2 regions of the Plantactinospora sp. B24E8 genome follow, and region 2 is predicted to be linked to the other one. Evidence: riboswitches for the same ligand, from Rfam matches in the RefSeq annotation. Region 2 holds a riboswitch; the other holds the start of a gene.
What was found. A riboswitch is a leader RNA that binds a small molecule or an ion and turns the genes downstream of it on or off. The one in region 2 is predicted to bind cobalamin.

Region 1 (11,739 bases), on a different contig from region 2:
CGGTCGGACGTGCACATCATGTTCGACCAGGGCTATCTGAGCGTCGACCCGAAACACCGGCTGCTGGTCAGCCCGCGACTTCGCAGCGAGTTCGGCAACGGCGACCAGTTTTACGCCAAGGTGGGCACCGAGATCGCGCTTCCGGAGCGGCGGGCTGACCGACCGAGCCGCGAGTTCCTGGAGTGGCACGCCGAGACGGTGTTCAAAGCCGCGTGATCCAGCAGCATGGCGGACCCGCCCGGCGACGATAGCCACGACCAGACCAGGATCACCAACCCGTACAGCAGGTCACCCCGGACTGGTACGCCGTCCGACCCGGTAGTCGGACCAGGTGATCAGGCCCCGGTCTCCGGTGTCGGTGGTCAACGCCCCGGAGCGGAACGCCCGGCCCAGCCGACCCGGCACGGGCAGCCGGAGCAGCGGTCGCCGGACGCCTCGGGCGGTCAGCCACGCTCGGGCCAGGTCCGCGATACCCGGTACCTCGGGACCGGCGTACTCCTCGACGGTTCCGGCGCGATGAGGAGGGTCCAGTTCAGAACTCCTCTGTTCCCGGAATGCCCGAGGCGCAATCCGTTCCCGGTGCTGCCCGGGCTGACCGAAACGCCGCAGTCGTCCGACTGGGATCAGCGACCCCGCGTCGACACGGTGCAGCGGGTCACCCAGGTCCGGCGGACCGTCCGGCCAGGTAGTCGGACCAGGTGATGCGGCCCCGGTCTCCACGGTCGGTGGTCAGCGCCCCGGCGCGCAGCTCCCGACCGAACCGGCCCGGCACGGGCAGCCGGAGCAGCGGCCGCCGGACACCCCGGGCGGCCAGCCAGGCCCGGGCGACGTCCGCCAGACCCAGCACCTCCGGGCCGCCGTACTCCTCGATGGTCCGGGTTGCCGGGGCGGAGATCCGGCGTACCAGGTGGGCCGCGACGTCGTGGACGTCGACCGGTTGTCCGACGATCTTCGGGTCGACCGGCAGCACCGGGAACCGGGCGAGTCTGGTCAGCGCCTCGTCGATCAGGTCGTGGAACTGGGTGACCCGCAGGATCGTCCACGGCACCGGACCGGCCGCCACGATCGCCTCGGCGTCGAGTTTCAGCCGGTAGTACGACCACGGTACCCGGTCGATGCCGACGATCGAGACGTACACCAGGTGGCGTACCCCGGCGGGGCCGGCGGTGTCGACCAGCCGGCGGGTGCCGTCGACGTCGACCTGCCGGGTGTAGCCGCGCTGGTACGGCGCCGACGCGAGGTGGACCACGGTCTCGACCCCGTCCAGCGCGGCGGCCAGGCCCTCGCCGGTGGCGAGGTCGGCCCGGATCCGGTCGACGCCGTCGCCACCCTTCGGGGTACGGCTCATCGCCCGGGTCGGGTGGCCGTAGCCGGCCAGTGTCGGGGTGAGGACCCGGCCGAGGCGTCCGGTCGCGCCGGTGACCAGGACCGTCATCGCCGCCCTCCCCGGATTGTGCGCGCCGCTCCGTCGAGGGTGACCCGCCCGGCCGGTACGGCGGGGCGGTTTCGTGGACCTGTCCTTCGGATGGTGGTTGTTGCCATGCCCGGTGGACGGGACGCCGACCGTGGGTGTGACCGGCACCCGCCCCAAACTCTCCCTCGACGGTGATCATGGCGACACGCCGACACGACATCTTGGGTGTGACTTTTGGGGTGGCCCTATATATGGTGTCTCACGCAGCTGGTTCGGCCGCCGCTCCACGGCGGCCGAGGCAAGAGGGAACCCGGCGCGAATCCGGGACTGCCCCGCAGCGGTGAGTGGGAACGACCGCCGTCATCACGCACTGGGACGACGTCCGGCAACCGCCGGATGTGCCTGGGAAGCGACGGCCAGTAGGCGAACACGGGCGACCCCCGTGCCGGCCCGCGAGTCCGAAGACCTGCCAGCGCGCCGCGTACCCGTCGGTACGCGGCGGTCCGAGGCCGCGCGGGACGGCCGACGCCACTCGACGTACGCGATCGTGCGTACCCGTCGCGGTGTCGCCGTGTCCCCGCGCGCCTGCCGGACCATCCGGAGGCGAGCGCGCGAGGAGAAGATTGTGACGGTCACCGAGGTCCCGACGACCGGCCCGGAGACGGGAGACAGCGAGGCGTCCGCGTCCCGACGTCCGCAGATGCGGGTCCGTAAGCGTAACGGCGACACCGAGCCGGTGGACGTCAACAAGATCGTCCGGGCGGTGGAGCGGTGGGCGGACGACCTGACCGACGTCGACCCGCTGCGGGTGGCGACCCGGACCATCAGCGGCCTGTACGACGGCGCGACCACCGCCGAACTCGACCGGCTCTCCATCCAGACCGCCGCCGAGATGATCGGCGAGGAACCGCAGTACTCCCGGCTTGCCGCCCGGCTGCTCGCCGGCTACGTCGACAAGGAGGTCCGGGGCCAGGGGATCGCCTCGTTCAGCCAGGCGATCCGACTCGGGCACGAGCAGGGCCTGGTCGGTGACGAGACCGCCGAGTTCGTCCGGATCAACGCCCGCAAGCTCGACGACGCCGTCGACCCGGACGCCGACCGGCGCTTCGAGTACTTCGGACTGCGCACGGTCTACGACCGCTACCTGCTGCGCCACCCGACCAGCCGGCTCGTGGTGGAGACCCCGCAGTACTGGCTGCTCCGGGTCGCCTGCGGCCTGTCCCGTACCCCCGGTGAGGCGATCGGCTTCTACCGGCTGATGTCGTCGCTGGCGTACCTGCCCAGCTCGCCGACGCTGTTCAACTCCGGCACCCGGCACACCCAGATGTCCTCCTGCTACCTGGTCGACTCGCCGCGCGACGAGCTCGGCTCGATCTACGACAGGTACGCGCAGGTCGCGCACCTGTCGAAGTTCGCCGGCGGGATCGGCATCGCCTGGTCGCGGGTCCGGTCCCGAGGTGCGTTGATCCGGGGCACCAACGGGCAGTCGAACGGGATCGTGCCGTTCCTGCGTACCCTCGACGCGTCGGTGGCCGCGGTCAACCAGGGCGGTCGGCGCAAGGGCGCGGCCTGTGTCTACCTGGAGCCGTGGCACCCGGACATCGAGGACTTCCTCCAGCTGCGGGACAACACCGGCGAGGACGCCCGGCGTACCCACAACCTCAACCTGGCCAACTGGATCCCGGACGAGTTCATGCGCCGGGTCGAGGCCGACGGGGTGTGGTCGCTGTTCGACCCGGACGAGGTCCCGGAGCTGCCCGACCTGTGGGGTGACGAGTTCGACGCGGCCTACCGGGCGGCCGAGGAACAGGGCCGGTACGTCCGCCAGCTCCCGGCCCGGGAACTGTACGGCCGGATGATGCGGACCCTGGCCCAGACCGGCAACGGCTGGATGACCTTCAAGGACACCTCGAACCGGCTCTGCAACCAGACCGGGCGGCCCGGCAACGTGGTGCACCTGTCGAACCTCTGCACCGAGATCATCGAGGTCTCGAACGATTCCGAGACCGCGGTCTGCAACCTCGGCTCGATCAACCTGGCCGCGCACCTGGCCGGGAACGCCACCGATGGCGACGGGATCGACTGGGCGCGGCTGCGGGAGACGGTCCGGACCGCCGTGACGTTCCTCGACCGGGTGATCGACATCAACTACTACCCGAGCCCGCAGGCGGCGGCGAGCAACCCCCGCTGGCGACCGGTCGGGCTCGGCATGATGGGGCTGCAGGACGTCTTCTTCGCGCTCCGGATGCCGTTCGACTCGGCCGAGGCCCGGGAACTGTCGACCCGGATCGCCGAGGAGGTCTACCTGACCGCGCTGGAGACCTCGGCCGGGCTCGCCGAGGAGTTCGGCGCACACCCGGCGTACGCCGAGACCCGGGCCGCGGCCGGGCAGCTCCAGCCCGACCTGTGGGGGGTCACCGGCGTCCAGGCCGAGCGTTGGGCGGCGCTGCGGGACCGGGTCGCCGCACACGGGCTGCGCAACTCGCTGCTGGTGGCGATCGCCCCGACCGCGACCATCGCCTCGATCGCCGGCTGCTACGAGTGCATCGAGCCGCAGGTCTCCAACCTGTTCAAGCGGGAAACCCTCAGCGGCGAGTTCCTGCAGATCAACACCGCGCTGGTCCGGGAGCTGAAGGCGCGCGGGCTCTGGACCGAGGAGATCCGTACCGCGATCAAGCGGGCGGACGGCTCGGTGCAGGGGATCGAGGCGCTTCCGGCGGAACTGCGGGAGCTGTACCGGACTGCCTGGGAGCTGCCGCAGCGTTCGCTGATCGACCTGGCGGCGGCCCGGGCCCCGTACGTGGACCAGTCGCAGTCGCTGAACCTCTTCATGGCCTCCCCGGAGATCGGCCGGCTCAGCTCGATGTACCTGTACGCCTGGAAGTCCGGTCTGAAGACCACCTACTACCTGCGGTCCCGGCCGGCGACCCGGATCCAGCAGGCGACCGTCTCCCCGGTCCGGGCCGGAGTCCTCCGGGGACCGCTGGTCACCCTGCCAACCGGGGGCGCGGGTACGGGCGACGCCGTCGACGCGGCCCTGGCCTGCTCACTGGAGAACCCGGAGGCCTGCGAGGCCTGCCAGTGAGCGGCCACCCGACGACGTACCCGACCACGACCGCCGAAAGCGAGAACTGAGACCATGCTGCTCGACCCGGGTCTGGACCTGACCCTGCGCCCGATGCGCTACCCGCACTTCTTCGACCGGTACCGCGACGCGATCAAGAACACCTGGACCGTCGAGGAGGTCGACCTGCACAGCGACCTCGCCGACCTGGAGCGGCTCACCCCGGCCGAACGGCACCTGGTCAGCCGGCTGGTCGCGTTCTTCGCCACCGGGGACACGATCGTCGCGAACAACCTGGTGCTCAACCTCTACCAGCACGTCAACTCGCCGGAGGGCCGGCTCTACCTGTCCCGCCAGCTCTTCGAGGAGGCGGTGCACGTCCAGTTCTACCTCAACCTGCTCGACACGTACGTGCCGGACGAGACGGAACGGTTCGCGGCGTTCGCGGCGATCGACAACATCCCGTCGATCCGGCGCAAGGCCGAGTTCTGCTTTCGCTGGATCGACTCGATCTTCGAGCTGCGCAAGCTGGAGACCCGGGAGGACCGGCGGGCGTTCCTGCTCAACCTGATCTGCTTCGCCGCCTGCATCGAAGGGCTGTTCTTCTACGGCGCCTTCGCGTACGTCTACTTCCTGCGGTCCCGGGGGCTGCTGCACGGGCTCGCCTCCGGCACCAACTGGGTGTTCCGCGACGAGTCGATGCACATGGCGTTCGCCTTCGACGTGGTCGACACGGTCCGCCAGGAGGAGCCGGAACTCTTCGACGCCGAGCTGGCGGAGCAGGTACGGCAGATGCTCGCCGAGGCGGTCGAGTGCGAGGTGCAGTTCGCCGAGGACCTGCTCGGCCAGGGGGTGCCCGGGCTCTCCCTGCCGGACATGCGGGAGTACCTGCAGCACGTCGCGGACCGCCGGCTGGCCCAGCTGGACATCGCGCCGCTGTACGGATCGGGCAACCCGTTCGCCTTCATGGAGTTGCAGGACGTCCAGGAACTGTCGAACTTCTTCGAGCGGCGGGTGTCGGCGTACCAGGTCGGGGTGACCGGGACGGTTCGGTTCGACGACGACTTCTGACCCGGATGCCGCGCGGCGGGCGACCGGTTCCGGACGCCCACCGCGCGGTTGTCGTGCCGGGCGGACTCAGCCCTTCACTGCTCCGGTCAGCCCGCCGACGATCCGACGCTGGAACAGGCTGAAGAACAGCAGTGCCGGAAGCATCGACAGGGAGGTGAACGCCAGCACCTTGGCCGTGTCGACCGAGTACTGCGACGCGAAGGCCTGCACGCCGAGGGGCAGCGTGAAGGTCTCCTCCCGGTTGAGGATGAACAGCGGCAACAGGTAGCTGTTCCAACTGTTGATGAAGGTCAGGATGGCCACGGTGACCACCCCCGGCAGGGACAGCGGCAGCACCATCCGCCAGAAGAAGCCGAGCCGGCCGCAGCCGTCGATCGACGCCGCCTCCTGGATCTCGTCCGGGATGGCCCGGACGAACGGCACCAGGATGATGATCGTCATCGGGATGGCGAACCCGATCTGCGGCAGGATCACCCCGGGCAGCGTGTTCATCAGCCCGAGCGTCCTGACCAGGATGTAGAGCGGGGTGATCGCCACGGTGAGCGGGAACATCAGGCCGGCGGCGAAGAGCGAGTACATCGCTCCCCGGCCCCGGAACCGGTAGCGGGCGAGGATGTAACTCGTCATGAGGCCGAGCGTGATCACACCCGCGGTGGTGACCACGGCGACGATGGTGGAGTTGAGCACCTGACGCCAGAACACCTCACCGGTCAGCACGTCGAGGTAGTTGCCGGTCTGCCACGGACTCGGCCAGCCCGCCGGGTCGTTGGTGATCTGCGAGTTCGTCCGGAAGCCGCCGAGGATGATGTAGACGACCGGGGCCAGCATCGCCCCGATCAGCAGCACCGCGACCAGATACACGGCCGGGTCGCCCCGGCCCGTCTTCCGGCGCGCCCGGATCGGCCCGCGCGCGGCTACGGCGGTCGCGGCCATCAGTTCCTCCCTCCGGTGATCGCGCCCTCGGTGTCACGGCGCAGGACGAACCGCTGGTAGACCAGCGCCACGACGAGCGAGACGGCGAACAGCACCACGGCCACCGCGTTGCCGTACCCGTACTCGCCGGCCATCCGGCCGTTGGCCACCATGTACGTGGCCATCGTCGACGTGCCCGCCGTCGAGGCGATGTACTGGCCCCAGATGATGTAGACGAGGTCGAACAGTTGCAGGGCGCCGATCATCGACAGGAAGGCCCAGATCCGGATCGTCGGCCCGAGCAGGGGCAGGGTGATCCGGCGCTGGATCTGCCAGTAGGACGCCCCGTCGATCGCCGCCGCCTCGGTCAGCTCCTCCGGGATGCCCTGCAGGCCGGCGAGGAAGAGGATCACGGCGAAGCCGATGTACTTCCAGGTGAGGATGCCCATCAGCGTCCAGATGGCCTTGTCCGGGTCGGAGAGCCAGTCGCTGCTCAGCCAACCCATCCCCAGATCCTCGAGCAGCGCGTTGACGGCGCCGTTGCCCTGGAGCAGCAGGCTCCAGCCGGTACCGACGACCACCTCGGAGATCACGTACGGGACGAAGACGAGGACCCGGATGAGGGTCTGGCCCCGCATCTTCCGGTTCAGCAGCAGGGCGAGCAGGAGCGCGGCCGGCCCCTGCAGTACCAGCGACAGCACGACGATCGCCGCGTTGTGCTGCAGGGCGTCGACGAACGTGCCGTCCTGGAAGATCAGCACGTAGTTGCGCAGGCCGACGAACTCGGTGGGTGGGCCGTACCCCTGCCAGCTGAAGAAGCCGTAGTAGGCGGCCATGGCGACGGGAAGGATGACGAAGGACAGGAAGACGAGCAGTGTCGGCCCCGTCATCAGCGCGATTTCCAGCCGGGCGGGCCAGCCGATGCCCTTGCGGCGACGGCGCCGGGTCGGGGGCGGCACGACAGGCGTGCCACCCCCGACCGTCGTCATCTCCGCCGACCGGTCCTGCGCGAGCTGCACGCTCTCGCGGTCTGTGTCGAACATGAGGTGGTTATCTCACCGACCGCTGGGCGGCGGTCTTGACCGCGCTGACGATGTCCTCGGGGGTGCCCTTACCGGCCAGCAGGTTCACCACGGCGGTGTTGAGGGCGTTGCCGACGTTCTGCCCGTAGACCGTGTCGAGCCACTGCGAGACGTACGGGGCCTTGCTGTAGGCCGCGAGTACGGACTTCAGGTGCGGCTCGGTCACCGCGGCCTGCGCCTCGCTGTTCACCGGCGGCGCCTGGAACGCCGTGTAGTACGCCTGCTGCACGGGCGTCTGCACCATGAAGTTGAGGAAGGCGGTGCACTCCGCCTTCGGGGCCTTCGCGGAGCAGGAGTACCCGTCGACGCCGCCGAGGATCGCCCCGGGCTCACCCGCGCCGCCCTCGATGCTGGGGAACGGGAACCAGTCCAGGTCGGGCAGCGGCTTCTGGTCCGGCGTCAACGAGCCGATGACGCCCGGGTTCCAGGCGCCCATGAGCTCCATCGCCGCCTTGTGGTTGGCGAGCAGACCGGCCGAACTGTTCGCGCCCTGCTGGGCCGAGGTCGTCAGGAAGCCGTTGTTGAACGGCTGCGTCGCGGCGAACTGCTGGACGTCCTGCCCGGCCTTCAACCAGCAGGGGTCGTCGAAGTTCATGGTCTTGGCCGTCTCGGTGAGCGTGGCCGTGCTGCACTCGCGCAGCGCGAAGAAGTAGTAGTAGAAGGCGGCCGGCCAGGCGTCCTTGGCGCCGATGGCGATCGGCTGGGTGCCCGAGGCCTTCAGCTTGTCGACGGCGGTCTGGAGCTCGGCGAGCGTGGTCGGCGTCTGGGTGATGCCGGCCTTGGCGAACAGGTCCTTGCTGTAGAAGAAGCCGCCGGGCAGGACCGCCACCGGCATCGCGTAGACCTTGTCGTCGATCGTCTGCGCCTTGAACGACCCCTCCGAGACCACCTTCTTGGTCGCGTCGGTGATCCCGCCGGTGATGTCCATCAACTGGCCGGCCTTGACCATCGCGGCCATCTTGCCGCCGCCGCGCTGCAGGAACACGTCCGGGGCGTCCCCGGAGTTCAGCGCGGTCTGCAGCTTGCCGTCCAGGTCCTCGTTCTGGATCGACTGGATCTCGATCGTCACGTTCGGGTTGGCAGCCTGGAAGTCGGCGACGGTCTTCTCCCAGAACGCCTTGCCCGGACCCGTCGAGGCGTTGTGCCAGAAGCTCATCGTGACCTTGCCGCCACTACCGCCGTCACCCTCCGAATCCCCGGAACCACAGGCGGCCGTTCCCAGGACGCCCGTCGCCAGGACTACCGACAGAGTCAGTAGCTTTCCTGCCCTCATCAACCTGTCCTCTCTGCCGAATGTGCCCAGCTGAGCCTTCTGGGCGAACGGAGACGTCGGTCCCGGCTGTCCAGGGTGGACGCGAGGGCCGCCGTCCCCCCGTCGACAGGCGCCGTCCGGCGGAGGGGCTCGCAGCCACTCGCAGTCGCCTTCGTGCCCGCCGGACGTCACATCATCTGTCTATCGACGGGCAAAGACTCGCAGAGGGAACCGAAAAACTCAAGACACGTTTCGGAAACTTCCAGGGCCGGTACCAGCGAGGTGGGGGTGGCCCGAGCAGCACGGTTTGCCGGTGCGAGCCGGCGGCACCGTGGTGTCTTGTACCGGAGGAGTTCCGGAAGGTCCGCCGCTGGTGCCCGGAGTGCCGAGCCGGCTGCCGCCGTCGGCTTTCGGGGTGACGACCGCTCCCGTACGGCCCCGGGGGCCACGACCAGGGGCCGGCCGCCACCGGTAGGGTGCGGTCCGTGGAGGTCGGGCGGTCCGGGGACGCGGTGGCTCCCGGGAGCCGGGACGCCGGAGGTTCACCGTACGGAAAGCCGCCGCCCGACTGCCGGTCGTCTGCGCCGGGTTGGATTCCAGGTCGATCAGAGACCTGCTCCACCCCCACGTCAGGAGGCGATCGTGCCCCGTATCCTGCCCACACTCGGACTGGCCGGTGTGCTGCTGGCCGCGGCCGTGGCCGTACCGGTCAGTCAGGCCGAGGCCCGGGACGACGACGAGCGGACCCGTCCGGTGGCCGGTGACCGGCCGCTGGTGATCGCGCACCGCGGCGCCAGCGGCTACCGGCCGGAGCACACCCTGGAGGCCTACCGGCTGGCGATCCGGATGGGGGCCGACTTCATCGAGCCGGACCTGGTCCCCACCCGGGACGGAGTGCTGGTGGCCCGGCACGAGAACGAGATCTCCGGTACGACGGACGTCGCCGACCACCCGGAGTTCGCCGCCCGGCGCACCACGAAGAGCATCGACGGGACGGCGGTGACCGGCTGGTTCACCGAGGACTTCACCCTGGCGGAGCTGCGGACCCTGCGGGCGAAGGAACGGCTACCCGAGGTCCGGGTGACCAACACCGCGTTCGACGGCACGCTGCCGGTGCCGACCCTTCAGGAGGTCATCGACCTGGCCCGGAGCGAGAGCCGGCGGTTGGGCCGGACCATCGGGATCTACCCGGAGACCAAGCACCCGAGCTACTTCCGGTCGATCGGCCTGCCACTGGAGGAACCACTGGTCCGGGTGCTCGAGCAGAACAGGCTGACCGGCAAGAAGGACGGGGTGGTCATCCAGTCCTTCGAGACGGCGAACCTGCGTCGGCTGGCCCGGATGACCGACGTCCGGTTGGTCCAGTTGCTGGACGCCACCGGCCGGCCGTACGACTTCACCGTCGCCGGCGACCCGCGCAGTTACGTCGACCTGGTCAGGCCGGAGAATTTGCGGTGGATCGCCGGCTACGCCGACGGCATCGGTACGAACAAGAATCTGCTCGTGCCCCGGGACGCGGCCGGCCGGCTGCTCACCCCGACCTCCGTGGTCCGGGACGCCCACCGAGCGGGCCTGGTCGTGCACGCCTGGACCTTCCGGGCGGAGAACCAGTTCCTGCCGGTGGACTTCCGGACCGGTGCCGACCCGAACGCCCGGGGCGACATCATCGCCGAGTACGAACTCTTCTACGGGCTCGGTTTGGACGGGGTGTTCAGCGACCACCCGGACACCGCGGTGGCGGCCCGGGCCGGGCTGCGTTGAGCACGGCGCGGGCCGGTTTGGGCTGACGCCGTTTTCGTGGGGACGGCGGGTGCTGCCGGCCGGGTATCGGAACGGATGCCCGGCCGGCGGCACCCGGTTCGTGATATGAACGCTGGGTGACGGTGCATATCAGGATAAGACGGACCGTCTGTGGTGGCGGCTGAGCAGCGGGGCCACCTCGGTGACTCCCGCAGCGTTGGCCGGGCGACCTTCCTGGAGCTCTTCCTCGACCTGGTGTACGTCTTCGCGCTCACCCGGCTCTCCCAGCGCCTGACCGACGACTTCACCGTCAGCCGTCGGACCATGCTCTCCGAACTGGGTCAGACCAGTCTGGTCCTGCTCGCCCTCTGGCAGGTGTGGCTGTTCCACGCCTGGGCCACCAGCCGGTTCGACCCCCGACGGATCGAGATCCAACTGCTCACCGTGGCCACCATGTTCGGCGCCATGATCATGGCGGTGTCGCTGCCGCAGGCCTTCGGGGACCGTGGCGAGATCTTCGCGGTCACCTTCGTCGCGCTCCAGTTCGGCCGGTCGGCGTTCCTGGCGCTGGCGCTGCGCGGACACCACCGGCAGCCGTCGACCGTCCGGATCCTGTTCTGGGTGGCGCTCTCCTCGGCGTTCTGGATCGCCGGGGCGCTGACCGGCGGACTGGGCCGGGGCCTGTGCTGGACCGCCGGAGTCGTCCTGGACTTCGTCGGCGCCGCGCTGCGCTGGCCGACCCCCGGACTCGGCCGCTCCGACGCCCGCAGCTGGGGCGTCGGCAGCACCCACCTGGCCGAGCGGTACCAGCAGATCCTGCTGATCGCGGTCGGCGAGGCGATCCTGCTGATCGGGTTCGTGCTCAGCAACGTCGGCTTCGCCATCGAACGGACCACCACGTTCGTGGCGGCCTTCGTGGTCACCGTGCTCTTCTGGCGGATCTACTTCTACCAGGCGGGACGGCCGTTGGCCGACGCGCTGGCCCAGGCCACCGACCCGCTGCGGTTCAGCCGGGCCGCCGGCTACACACACCTGATGATGTTGTGCGGGATCCTCACCACCGTGGTCGGATACGCGCTGGTCATCGCCGACCCGTTCCAGCCCCGGGACTTCAGCTGGCTCGGGCTCATCCTCGGCGGTCCGGTCCTCTTCCTGCTCGGCCGGATCTGGTACGAACGTGAGGTGTTCGGCCGGGTCGCCCGCA
Region 2 (11,739 bases):
AATCCCGTGTTCGCGACGAGTGGTACGCCGGCCCGCGCCCGTAACTGTTGGACGATCGCGGCGGCGGGCCGGGGGTGCACGACGCTGAGATAGCCGAGACGCAGTGGTGCGAGCCCGTCGGCGAGGGCGCCGTACGTCGCGTGCAGGTCCACCGGGTCGGGCTCCGGGGCGTCCTGGATGTTGAGTCCGGGCGACAGCCGGATCCCGACCCGGGAGCCGCCGATCTGCCGGGCCACCGCCGAGACGACCTCGATGACAAACGTGCCCGGGCCAGTGGTCCACCGCGGTACCCGTCGGTGCGGCGGTTCGACCAGGCCGGGTACCCGGGTCCGGCGCGTGGTTTCCAATTCGGTTGCCATGAGAGTTCGGACCTTCGCGATGTTCGACGGGCTCGACGCGACCGCCGGCCACGCGAGAAGGCGCGACCGCCGGCCACGGAAGGAGCCGGGTGGCCCCGGGGTCAGTCGGCCCTACCGAGCCGCTCCAGCAGGGTGGCGGCCAGTCGGGCCGACGAGGCGGGGTTCTGCCCCGTGATCAGGTTGCGGTCGACGACCACGTACGGCGCCCAGGCGGCGCCCTCGCTGAACTGCACACCGAGCGCGACGAGGCGGTCCTGGAGCACCCACCTGGCCCGGTCGGCGAGACCTGCCTGGGTCTCCTCGATCCGGGTGAAACCGGTCACCCGGTAGCCGCGCAGCGGCGACCCGCCGTCCGGCGTCCCGGTCGCCAGCAGCGCCGCCACCCCGTGACAGACCAGCGCCAACGGCCGGCCGGAAGTCAGGGTCTCGGTGATCACCCGGGCCGAGTCGGCGTCGCCGGACAGGTCCTCCATCGGACCGTGGCCGCCGGGGTAGAAGACCGCCACGTAGTCGGCGGGGTCGACGTCGGCCAGGTTGATCGGCCGGTGCAGCGCCTCCGTCTCGTCGAGCAGTGCGACGACCGCGTCGGCGCCCTGCTGACCGCCGTTGCGGTCGGGGGTCAGGCTGGCCTGGTCGACGGTGGGGACGACACCGCCCGGGGTGGCGACCACCACCTCGTATCCGGCGTCGGTGAGGGCCCGGTACGGGGCGGCGAACTCCTCGCCCCAGAAGCCGGTGGGATGCCGATGCCCGTCGGCCAGCGTCCAGTGGTCGGCGCCGGTCATCACAAACAGGATCTTGGCCATGTCGTGTACTCCGTCGGTCGGTTCCGGCCGGGGTGGCCGGAGGGTTCCTGACCAGCGGCGCAGGTACGCGTACGCCGGTCTGACGGTCCCGACGGTAGGCCGGCGCCCCCTCGGCAAACCAATAGGATTACTGGCGTGGACCCAAGGAATTCCGATGGCTCGGCAAGCCGCCGGCCGCTCGATCTGACCCAGTTGCGGACCTTCCTGGCGGTCTACCGGGCCGGTTCGTTGACCGAGGCGGCCCGCAGGCTCGGGCTGGCCCAGCCGACGGTGACCGGTCAGATCCGCTCGCTCGAGCAGCAGCTCGACCACCAGCTGTTCGAACGGCTGCCGCGCGGCGTGGCCCCCACCGCCGTCGCACACGACCTGGCCGCCCGGATCTCGGCGCCGATGGACCAGCTCGCCCTGGTGGCGGACCGGACCACCACGGCACCGGCCGAGCCCGTGCACCTGGGTGGCCCGGCCGAGCTGCTGGCCGTCCGAGTGCTGCCGGTCCTCGCTCCGCTGGTCGCCCGGGGCGTACGGATACGGGTCAGCGCCGGGCTCGCCGACGACCTGCTCGACGGTCTCCGCGCCCGTCGGCTCGACCTCGTCCTGTCCGCGATCCGTCCGCGTGGGCGCTCGGTCGTCGCCACTCCACTGATGGACGAGGAGTTCGTGCTGGTGGCCGCCCCGACCTGGGCTGCCCGGATCGGCCCGCTGGCCGCCGACGATCCGGCGCCGCTGGACGACGTACCACTGATCGCCTACGCCGAGGATCTGCCGATCCTCCGCCGCTACTGGCGACACGTGTTTCGCAACCGGCTGACCAGCCCGCCCGCGCTGGTGGTCCCGGACCTGCGCGGCGTACTGGCCGCCACCGTGGCGGGTGCCGGGGTCACGGTCCTGCCGCGGTACCTCTGTGTCGAGGAACTGCGCACCGGGGCCCTGGTCCCGCTCCTCGAACCCGAGGAGCCGCCGATCAACACCGGCTTCATTGTCGAACGTGCCAACTCCGTACCCGATCCGGCGGCGACCCGGGTCCGGGACGTCATCCTCCGGGCCGCCCGCGCCTGGTAGTCGCCGCTCCGCCCGCAGGTCCGGCCGCTGCACCCGCACCGGCGGGGCAACACTATCGTCAGTGCGTACCGGTTGAACCGGTACGCGCGACGAGCGGCCGCCCGGCCGGCCCCGCCGCACATGAGGCGCCACCGTTCGGCCCGGTCCCGCCCGGATCGCGAGGCTGGCGGTGGCGCCGTCCCAGCGCTCAACCAGAGGTGTCTTGTGTTCACTCGTGACGAACTGAACGTGGACGGGGTCCACATCGAACGGGCCCGGCCCGACAGCGAGCCGACGGCGCCGCCGATCGTCTTCATCCACGGCGGCAGCCACGGCACCTGGCTCTGGGACAACTGGCTGCCGTACTTCGCCGCCACCGGCCGGACCTGTCTCGCGTTCAGCTGGTTCAACCACAACGGGTCGCGGAAGCTGCCGGAGGAGCAGTTCCTGGCCCGGTCCATCGCGGCCGTCACCGAGGAACTGGAGATCGTGGCCGGACAGGCCGGACAACCACCGGTGCTGGTCGCGCACAGCATGGGCGCCCTGGCGGCGCCAGCTACTTCGGCGCCGACTACCTGGCCCTCAACGACCGCGGGCACAGCATGATCCTCGAGCCCCGGTGGCGGGAGACCGCCGGGCGCATCCGGTCCTGGCTCGACCGGGCGACCTGGTAGCCCCGTCCCGGCCGCACGGCAGATTTTCCGGCCCCGACACCCCCGGTGTCGGGGCCGGACCCGTCTGCCGGCGTTGCCGCCGGCACCTGCGATGCGGTACGACGGGAGGAGTGCCCCGGACCGGACGGGTGCGGTCCCCGGCGACAGCACCCGGGCAACCACGCTCCGGAAGATCTCCGGAACTTTCGGCGGCACCACCCCGGATCCGTCCCCCGGAGTCTCGGCGCTCCGACCCCGGGTCCGACCCGGCTCCGCACGACTGCTGACCAGGTCAGCTGCCACTCAGGACAAATTCCGAGGCCAGGGCCGGGTTTCCACAACGTTTCCGATAGTTGTTGACAAGGCAACGAGGCGAAGCCAATACTGTCGCCATCGACGGCTCTCAATCACCGCCGATACCACCCACCGCGACCTACTCCTCCGGTCGTCGAGCAGGGCGACCGGCCCCACCACCACCGCGCGGTACGACGCCGACATCCGGCGGTCGCCCCGGCCACCGGCAGCCCCTCGGCGGGTCGCCCGCGCTGCTGGCCCCGGCCAGCCGTCACGAGGAGGAAGGCAGTACATGAACGCACCCCCCGTCCAGTCCAGCGGACGCAGACGCGGACGCCTCAGGATGCTCATCGGCAGTGCCTGCGCCATCGCGCTGGTCACCGCCGGCATGACCACGCTCGTGAGCAGCCCCGCCCAGGCCGAGGCCGACCGGCAGGTCTGCTCGAACACCACCGGCAACCACAACGGGTTCTACTTCTCGTTCTGGAAAGACAGCGGCGACGCCTGCATGGTGCTGCGCGAGAACGGCCGGTACTCCAGCTCGTGGAGCAGGAGCACCAACAACTGGGTCGGCGGCAAGGGCTGGGCCACCGGTAGCCGCCGGACGGTCAGCTACTCGGGCACCTACAACCCGGGTAACAACAACACCTACCTCGCCCTGTACGGATGGACGCGGAACCCGCTCATCGAGTACTACGTCGTCGAGAACTTCGGCAACTACAACCCGAGCAGCGGCGCCCAGCAGTTCGGCACGGTGACCACCGACGGCGGCACCTACAACATCCTGCGCAGCCAGCGGGTCAACCAGCCGTCGATCGACGGCACCGCCACGTTCTACCAGTTCTGGAGCGTCCGCCAGTCGAAGCGGAGCAGTGGCACCATCACCCTCGCCAACCACTTCGACGCCTGGGCCCGCGCCGGCCTGAACCTCGGCAGCAGCTGGGCCTACCAGGTCATGGCGACCGAGGGCTACCAGAGCCAGGGAAGCTCCGACATCACCGTCCGCGAGGGCAGCGGCGGCGGCAACCCCAACCCGAACCCGACCACCACGCCGCCCGGCAACGGTGGCGGTAGCTGCTCGGTCAGCGTGAGCCGCGCCGAGGACTGGAGCGACCGGTTCAACACGACCTTCTCGGTCAGCGGCACCAACAACTGGGTCGTCACCATCCGCACCAACGGCGGCCAGAGCCTGCAGAACAGCTGGAACGCGTCGATCAGCGGCACCAGCGGCACGCTCACCGCACGCCCGAACGGCAACGGCAACAACTTCGGCATCACGCTCTACAAGAACGGCAACAACACCACACCAACGGCGACCTGCGCGTCCGGCTGACCTGACGCGTGCGGTGGGGTGCCGACGACAACCGGCACCCCACCCACCAGCGGTGGACCACGGTCATCCGGCGGAACCCTCCCTCACGGGACAACGGTTCCGCCGGATGACCGTTGTCTTCGGCGCGGTTCACCGACCTCGGTGCGGTTCACCGACCTCGGTGCGGTTCACCGACCTCGGTGCGGTTCACCGACTCCGGTACGGCGACGACGTACGATGCTCGACAGTGCTGGTTCGCCCCGTCTTCCGAGTCGGGGCGTCGTAAGAGGGAACCCGGTGCGAGTCCGGGACTGCCCCGCAGCGGTGAGTGGGAACGACCGCCGTCATCGAGCACTGGACCCCGTACGGGGTCTGGGAAGCGACGGCCAGTAGGAGACCGGTACGCCGGTCGCGCCCACGAGTCCGAAGACCTGCCCGCACCGCGTACACCGAGGGTGTGCGCCGCCGACGGCCTCTCGGGAGGGCCAGGGCGGAAGCGCGCCTGGCGTGCCCTTCCCCCGTGCCCGTGCCGAGCGACCGTCGGGCACTTCGAGGGAGGGAATCCTTTGTGACCACCGGATTCGGACAGAGCACCGTGCTCGGCTACCCGCGCATCGGCGGGAACCGCGAACTCAAGAGAGCCGTCGAGGCGTACTGGGCGGGCCGGATCGACGCCGCCGCGCTGGAGCGCACCGCGGCCGGGCTGCGTGCCGAGGTCTGGCAGACGCTGCGTGACGCGCGCCTCGACTCGATCCCGTCCAACACGTTCTCCTACTACGACCACGTGCTCGACACCGCGGTGGCGGTCGGCGCGGTGCCGGACCGGTTCGCCCGGCTCGGACTGGGCGAGCTGGACACGTACTTCGCGATGGCTCGTGGGGTGGCGGCCGAGCCGGCGCTGGAGCTGACCAAGTGGTTCGACACGAACTACCACTACCTCGTGCCGGAGATCGGCCCGGAGACCGTCTTCGCGGCGAACCCGGCAAAGGCGCTGGCCGAGTACGCCGAAGCCCGGGAGCTGGGAATACGAACCCGGCCCGTACTGGTCGGGCCGGCCACGTTCCTGCTGCTCGCCAAGCCCACCGCCCCGGACGGTGACCCGTTCGACCGGCTCGACGACCTGGTCGGGACGTACGCCGAGATCCTGCGGGTGCTGGCCGGGGCCGGCGTCGAGTGGGTGCAGCTCGACGAGCCCGGCTACGTCGCCGACCGCAGCCCGGCCGAGATCAGCGCGCTGCGCGACGCCTACACCCGACTCTGCGCCGCGCCACACCGACCGAAGATCTTCGTCGCCAGCTACTTCGGCGAACTCGGCGACGCGTTGCCCGCCCTGCTCGACACGCCGGTCGAGGCGATCGGCCTGGACCTGGTCGCCGGCGGCCCCGGCAACCTGACCAGGCTCGCCGGTGCCGGCCCGCTGCGCGGCCGGACGATCGTCGCCGGACTCGTCGACGGCCGCAACATCTGGCGTACCGACCTGCGGGCCGCGATCACCGCCGGCGCTGTCGTCACCGGACTCGCCGACCACGTCGCCGTCGCCACCTCGTGCTCGCTGCTGCACGTGCCGGTGGACCTCGCCACCGAGACGGCACTCGACCCCGACCTGCGCCGGCGACTCGCCTTCGCCCGGCAGAAGGTCGACGAGGTGGTGCTGCTCAGCCGCGCGCTGCGCGACGGCACCACCCTGCTGCCCGAGCCGCTGCCGGCCGTTCCGGCCGAATGGCGCGACAACACGGTACGGTCGCGGCTGGCCACCCTGACCCCGGCGGACCGGCGACGTGGCCCGTACCCGGAGCGGGCTGCCGCCCAGCAGGCCCGGCTCGCGCTGCCGCCGCTGCCGACCACCACCATCGGCTCGTTTCCGCAGACCGACGAGTTGCGTCGGGCCCGCGCCGAGTTCCGGGCCGGCCGGCTCGACGAGGCCGGTTACCGCCAGCGGATGCGTACCGAGGTCGAACAGGTGATCCGGCTGCAGGAACGGCTGGGCCTGGACGTGCTGGTACACGGCGAGCCGGAACGCAACGACATGGTCCAGTACTTCGGCGAGCAACTGGCCGGGTTCGCCGCCACCGAGCACGGTTGGGTGCAGTCGTACGGCTCGCGCTGCGTCCGCCCGCCGATCATCCACGCCGACGTGGCCCGCCGGGCTCCGATGACGGTCGAGTGGTCCCGGTACGCCCAGTCGTTGACCGAGCAGCCGGTCAAGGGCATGCTCACCGGCCCGGTCACCATCCTGGCCTGGTCGTTCGTCCGTACCGACCAGCCGCTCGCCGACACCGCCGACCAGGTCGCCCTCGCCCTGCGCGACGAGTGTCACGACCTCGAGGCCGCCGGAATCGGGGTGATCCAGGTCGACGAGCCCGCGCTGCGGGAGACGCTGCCGCTGCGGGCTGCGGACCAGAAGGCGTACCTGGACTGGGCGGTCGGCGCGTTCCGGCTGGCCACCAGCGGTGTCGCCGACGACACGCAGATCCACACCCACCTCTGCTACAGCGAGTTCGGGGAGGTCATCACCGCCATCGACGCCCTGGACGCGGACGTCACCAGCATCGAGGCGTCCCGGTCGAAGATGGAGGTGCTCGACGACCTGGCGGCGGTCGGCTACTCCCGGGGCGTGGGTCCGGGCGTCTGGGACATTCACTCACCGCGGGTGCCGTCGCCCGACGAGGTGGTCGACGCCCTACGCCGGGCGGTCGCCGCCGTGCCCGCGCAGCGACTGTGGGTGAACCCGGACTGCGGCCTCAAGACCCGTGGTTATCCCGAGGTCGAGGCGTCACTGCGACACCTGGTCGCCGCCGCACGCGAGGTACGCGCCGGTTGAGGCGTCGGGTGGGGGCATCGCCGCGCGGTGCCCCCACCCGGCCTTTCGGCGTGGGGCTCACATCATGTAGGTGAGACTCGCCCAGAAGACGAGGACGGAGGCGGCGAGCAGGCCACCGAGGGTGCTGCCCATGAAGGCGAGTGCCGGGGCGGTCCGGAGCCGGGTCCGCGCCACCAGGTAGACGCCGACGGCTCCGATGAAGGCGATGACCGCGAGGTAGAGCACCAGCAGGAAACTGGCGGTGACCACGGCCGCCGCGCCGACGGCGGCCAGCACCGCCCGCCGTCGGCCGAGGTCACGCTGCAGGACCAGGTAGGCGAGCGCGCTGCTGGACAGGGCGACAACGCCCAGCACGGCGGGCAGCGCCAGGTGGGCGAGATAGATCATGAGCGCGAAGAGCACCGCGACGGCCGCCGTCGCACCGGCGGCGGCCCACCCCGCCCGCCGCCGGCCGAGGTCACGCAGCAGACCCAGGTAGGCGACGGCGCCGGCGAAGAGGGCGGTGCCGCCGACAAGGATCACGAGGGACGAGTCCACGGTCTTCCTTCGGCCGGGCGGAGGTTCGTCGGACACCCGGATGGTACGTCGCATCGACCACCACGGTTGCCCGACGACACTCGTCCGGGGGATTCGGCGGGTGACGCCCGGCGCCGGCGGTCAGAAGCCGGCGAGGACCACCTTGCCGATCGTCGTGGAGCTTTCCAGCAGTTCGTGCGCGTGACGCAGGTTCGCCGCGTCGATCGGGCCGAGCTGTGTGGTCAGCGTGGTCCGGATCCGCCCCTCGTCGACCAGTCGCGCCACCTGCTCCAGCAGGTCGTGCTGGGTCGGGTCGGTGGGCAGGAACAGCGGTCGGGTGAACATGAACTCCCAGTGCCAGCCGATGCTCTTGGCCTTGAGCGGTAGCAGTTCCAGGCCCGCCGGCTCGTCGAGGGCGACGATGTGGCCCCGGGGACGGACGATCTCGGCGTACCGCTCGATGTTGCCGGCGGTGAACGGGCTGATCAGGTAGTCCACCCCGGCCGGGGCGACGGCGCGGACCGACTCGACCAGGTCCCGGTGGTCGGCCACGTGGTGCGCGCCGAGGTCGGTGGCCCACTGCCGGGACTCGGGCCGGGACGCGGTGGCGACCACGGTCAGGTCGGTGAGGGTACGGGCGAGCTGGATCGCCATCGATCCGACGCCGCCGGCCCCGCCGAGCACCAGCAGGGTGCCGGTGCTCTGTCTGGTCAGGGCGAACGAGTCGAACAGCGCCTCCCAGGCGGTGATCGCGGTCAGCGGGATCGCCGCCGCCTCGGCGAAGCTGAGGCTCGTCGGCTTGTGCCCCACCACGTGCTCGTCGACGGCGTGGAAGCGGGAGTTGCTGCCCGGTCGGCCGATCGAGCCGGCGTAGTAGACCTCGTCGCCGACCCGGAACCGGGTGACCTCGGACCCGACCGCCACCACCACACCGGCGGCGTCGTAGCCGAGCACCTTGATCTCGTCGCCCGCCGGGGCGACGTTGGCCCGGACCTTGGTGTCGACCGGGTTCACCGACACCGCCTCGACCCGGACCAGCAGGTCGTGCGGGCCGGGTACGGGCACCGGGAGCTCGGTGTCGACGAGACTCTCCGGATCGTTCACAGGAAGGCTGCGGCGGTAGCCGACCGCCGGCATCAGTTCGGTCATACCCGCACGGTATGCCCCGATTGGTGGTTACCGTCAAGGGACAGTAGTTCCCAACGGGTAGTACGGTGGTGGACATGCCCGAGACCTGCGGACCCCGCGACGTGTACGCCGCCGCCTGCCCCTGCCGGGACATGCTCGACCTGCTCGCCAACAAGTGGAGCGCGCTCGCCCTCGGCGCGTTGGAGGAGGGTCCGCGCCGGTTCGGCGCCATCCGGGACCGGCTGGAGGGGATCAGTCCGAAGGTCCTCACCCAGACGCTACGCCGCCTGGAGCAGCACGGTCTGGTCGAACGCACCGTCTATCCGGCGGTCCCGTTGCACGTCGAGTACGCCCTCACCCCGCTCGGCCGGGACGCCTGCGAACCCCTGACCCGGCTGCGGGTGTGGGTGGAGCAGAACATCCACCGCTTCCCCGCCGTCACCGGCTGACCGGGCTGCGGGCGTCCGTCCCGACAGAACGTGGTCCGACGGCCGGTGGCCGCACTGTCCGCCGCCGGCCGGGCCCCCGCTCCTCGACCGACGCCCCGGGCCGACCGCCACCGGCAGGTCCGACGCCGGCGTCTCCACCGGCAGGTCCGACGCCGACGCTGATGCCGGCGTCGACGCTGATGCCGGCGTCGACGCTGATGCCGGCGTCGACGTCGGCAGCGTCGGACCCGGCCCGGTGAGGGGCGGCGGGTCGGACGAGTCGTTCACCGAGAGCCAGCGCCAGGGCGACGGCGCCGATCAGCGCGCCGATCAGCACCGTGCTGGCCACGCCGTGCCTCGGCAGCGCGAGGCCACCGACAAAGGCGCCACCGGTGATGCCGACGTTGACCGCCGCGGAGACCGTGGCGGCGGCGAGGTCGGAGCGCCCGGGTGCCACCTGCAGCACAAGACCGCCGAGCGTGGCGGTGAAGGCGGCGAACGCCAGCCCGGCGAGCGCTATCAGGCCCACGGCGACCGCCGGTGTCTGACCGAACGTGTAGAGCCCGAGGAGCGCCGCCGACTGCACCGCCACGGTCGCGGTCAGGGCGAGCCACGGGTTGCGGTCCACCGCTGCGCCGATGACCAGGATGCCGAGCACGCTGGCGATGCCGCGCGCCAACAGGATGGCCCCGATCGACGAGGCGGAGAACCCGCTCACCTCGGTGACGAACAGGGCGACATAGGTGTAGGCGGCGATGGCACCGGCGGTCGCCAGCACGGCCACCGTCACCAGCAACCAGAATCGACGGACGTCGGGGGTCGCTCCTCGGGCGGCGTGGCCCTCCTCCGGCCGTCCCGAGGGCAGCAGCGACGCCACCGTGACCAGCACGACCGCACCGAGTCCGGCCACCGCCAGGTACGACGCCCGCCAACCGGCCCGCTCACCCAGCCAGGTGCCGGCCGGAACGCCCAGGGTGAGCGCGACGGTGCCCCCGGCGAACACGACCGAGACCACCCGCCCGCGCAGTCCGGGTCGGAACAGTTCGGCGGCGGCCGGCACGACCACCGCCCAGAACAACGCGTGCGTCGCGGCGGTCGCCATCCTGGCCACCAGCATCAGTGTGAACGTGTCCGCGAAGACCGTGACCGCGTTGCTGACCACAAAGCCGGCCAGGAGCGCCGAGAGCAGCCATCGACGTGGGACCCGCCGGACCAGCGCGGTCAACGGGACCGAGGCGACCATGACCACCGCGCCGTACACGGTGACCAGCATGCCCACCTGAGACGGTGGCACCGCCAGGTCGCCGGCCATCGGCAGCAGCAACCCGATCGGCAGCGCCTCGGCGGTGGTGTAGAGGAACGTCCCGGCGGACAGGCCGATCAGTGCCCCCACCGCCCGCCAGCGCGGACCCGACCCTGCCATAGTTACCCCCTAAATCGCTTACGATGGCAACATCGTAGTGACGCCCTCCGATCCGGGGCAACTGGTAAAGTGAGTTTTGATGGAAACAGTCGGGGACGTCAGACGGATGCGCCTGGTGGGCGGCAACCCCGCCCTGGACTTCGTCAACACCCGCAGCGGACCGCCTGACGGCCCACCGGACGACGACACGCTCACCGGCTACCCCGAGTTGGTCGCCTGGGGCCGGTACGCGGGCGTCCTCGACACCACAGCCGCAGCGACGCTGGACCGACTGGCCGGCGAGGATCCCGACGCCGCCCAGGCCGTCTTCGCGCGGTCGCTGCGCACCCGCGACCTCCTCGACGAGATCTTCCGGGCACTGGCCGCCGACGGGAACCCGAGCACCTCCGCACTGGCCCGACTACGGGACGACGAAGCGGACGCGCTCGCGCACGCAGAACTCGACCCGGGAACCCCGTACGCCTGGACCTGGCACGACGACCGGACGCTGGTCCGACCGCTACGCCCGGTGGTGCACGCGGCGGTCCAACTCCTCACCACCGGCACCCTGGACCGGATCAAGGGATGCGGCGGCTGCCGCTTCGTCTTCGTCGACGAGAGCAAGAACCGTAGCCGCCGCTGGTGCAGCATGGACGACTGCGGAACCGCCGAGAAGATCCGGCGCTACGTCGCCGCACGGCGCACGCGTACCACCCGGTGAGCACGGGTCCCGCCAGCGCGCCGAGTCGACCCTCCCCACGCATCCGCGACGCGATGCGAAGTCGGATGATTCGCATTAATCAGCTGATTGGATAATTAGCTCCATAGCATGACCATATGCACAGAGCCGATCCGGAGCCGGAGCGGCCCGACGGCCAGCGGGAGCGTGTGGAGGAGACCGTCCGCCCGCACCGCGAGCCGCCCGCACCGATGCCCCTGCGCCGCGCGATCACCAGTGCCGTCGGCCCGCTGCTCGTCGCGC

Region 1: linked by a shared signal. The riboswitch ahead of ABGB21_RS23920 (ribonucleoside-diphosphate reductase subunit alpha) and the one ahead of metE (5-methyltetrahydropteroyltriglutamate--homocysteine S-methyltransferase) in region 2 are both predicted to bind cobalamin.

Annotation. Positions count from the first base shown of each region.
Region 1 is NZ_JBDPMH010000019.1:3,536-15,274, forward strand. It holds gene ABGB21_RS23910 (HNH endonuclease) at 1-216, shown strand, start outside; gene ABGB21_RS23915 (NAD(P)H-binding protein) at 656-1,435, opposite strand; cobalamin riboswitch at 1,666-1,903, shown strand; gene ABGB21_RS23920 (ribonucleoside-diphosphate reductase subunit alpha) at 2,115-4,499, shown strand; gene ABGB21_RS23925 (ribonucleotide-diphosphate reductase subunit beta) at 4,554-5,549, shown strand; gene ABGB21_RS23930 (carbohydrate ABC transporter permease) at 5,616-6,482, opposite strand; gene ABGB21_RS23935 (sugar ABC transporter permease) at 6,482-7,504, opposite strand; gene ABGB21_RS23940 (extracellular solute-binding protein) at 7,512-8,699, opposite strand; gene ABGB21_RS23945 (glycerophosphodiester phosphodiesterase) at 9,438-10,556, shown strand; gene ABGB21_RS23950 (low temperature requirement protein A) at 10,710-11,739, shown strand, end outside.
Region 2 is NZ_JBDPMH010000040.1:21,578-33,316, forward strand. It holds gene ABGB21_RS32500 (hypothetical protein) at 1-359, opposite strand, end outside; gene ABGB21_RS32505 (type 1 glutamine amidotransferase domain-containing protein) at 461-1,165, opposite strand; gene ABGB21_RS32510 (LysR family transcriptional regulator) at 1,301-2,224, shown strand; gene ABGB21_RS32515 (alpha/beta fold hydrolase) at 2,429-2,809, shown strand; gene ABGB21_RS32520 (glycoside hydrolase family 11 protein) at 3,443-4,483, shown strand; cobalamin riboswitch at 4,697-4,916, shown strand; gene metE (5-methyltetrahydropteroyltriglutamate--homocysteine S-methyltransferase) at 5,031-7,283, shown strand; gene ABGB21_RS32530 (hypothetical protein) at 7,341-7,820, opposite strand; gene ABGB21_RS32535 (zinc-binding alcohol dehydrogenase family protein) at 7,941-8,948, opposite strand; gene ABGB21_RS32540 (helix-turn-helix domain-containing protein) at 9,023-9,376, shown strand; gene ABGB21_RS32545 (MFS transporter) at 9,366-10,778, opposite strand; gene ABGB21_RS32550 (ABATE domain-containing protein) at 10,858-11,478, shown strand; gene ABGB21_RS32555 (hypothetical protein) at 11,595-11,739, shown strand, end outside.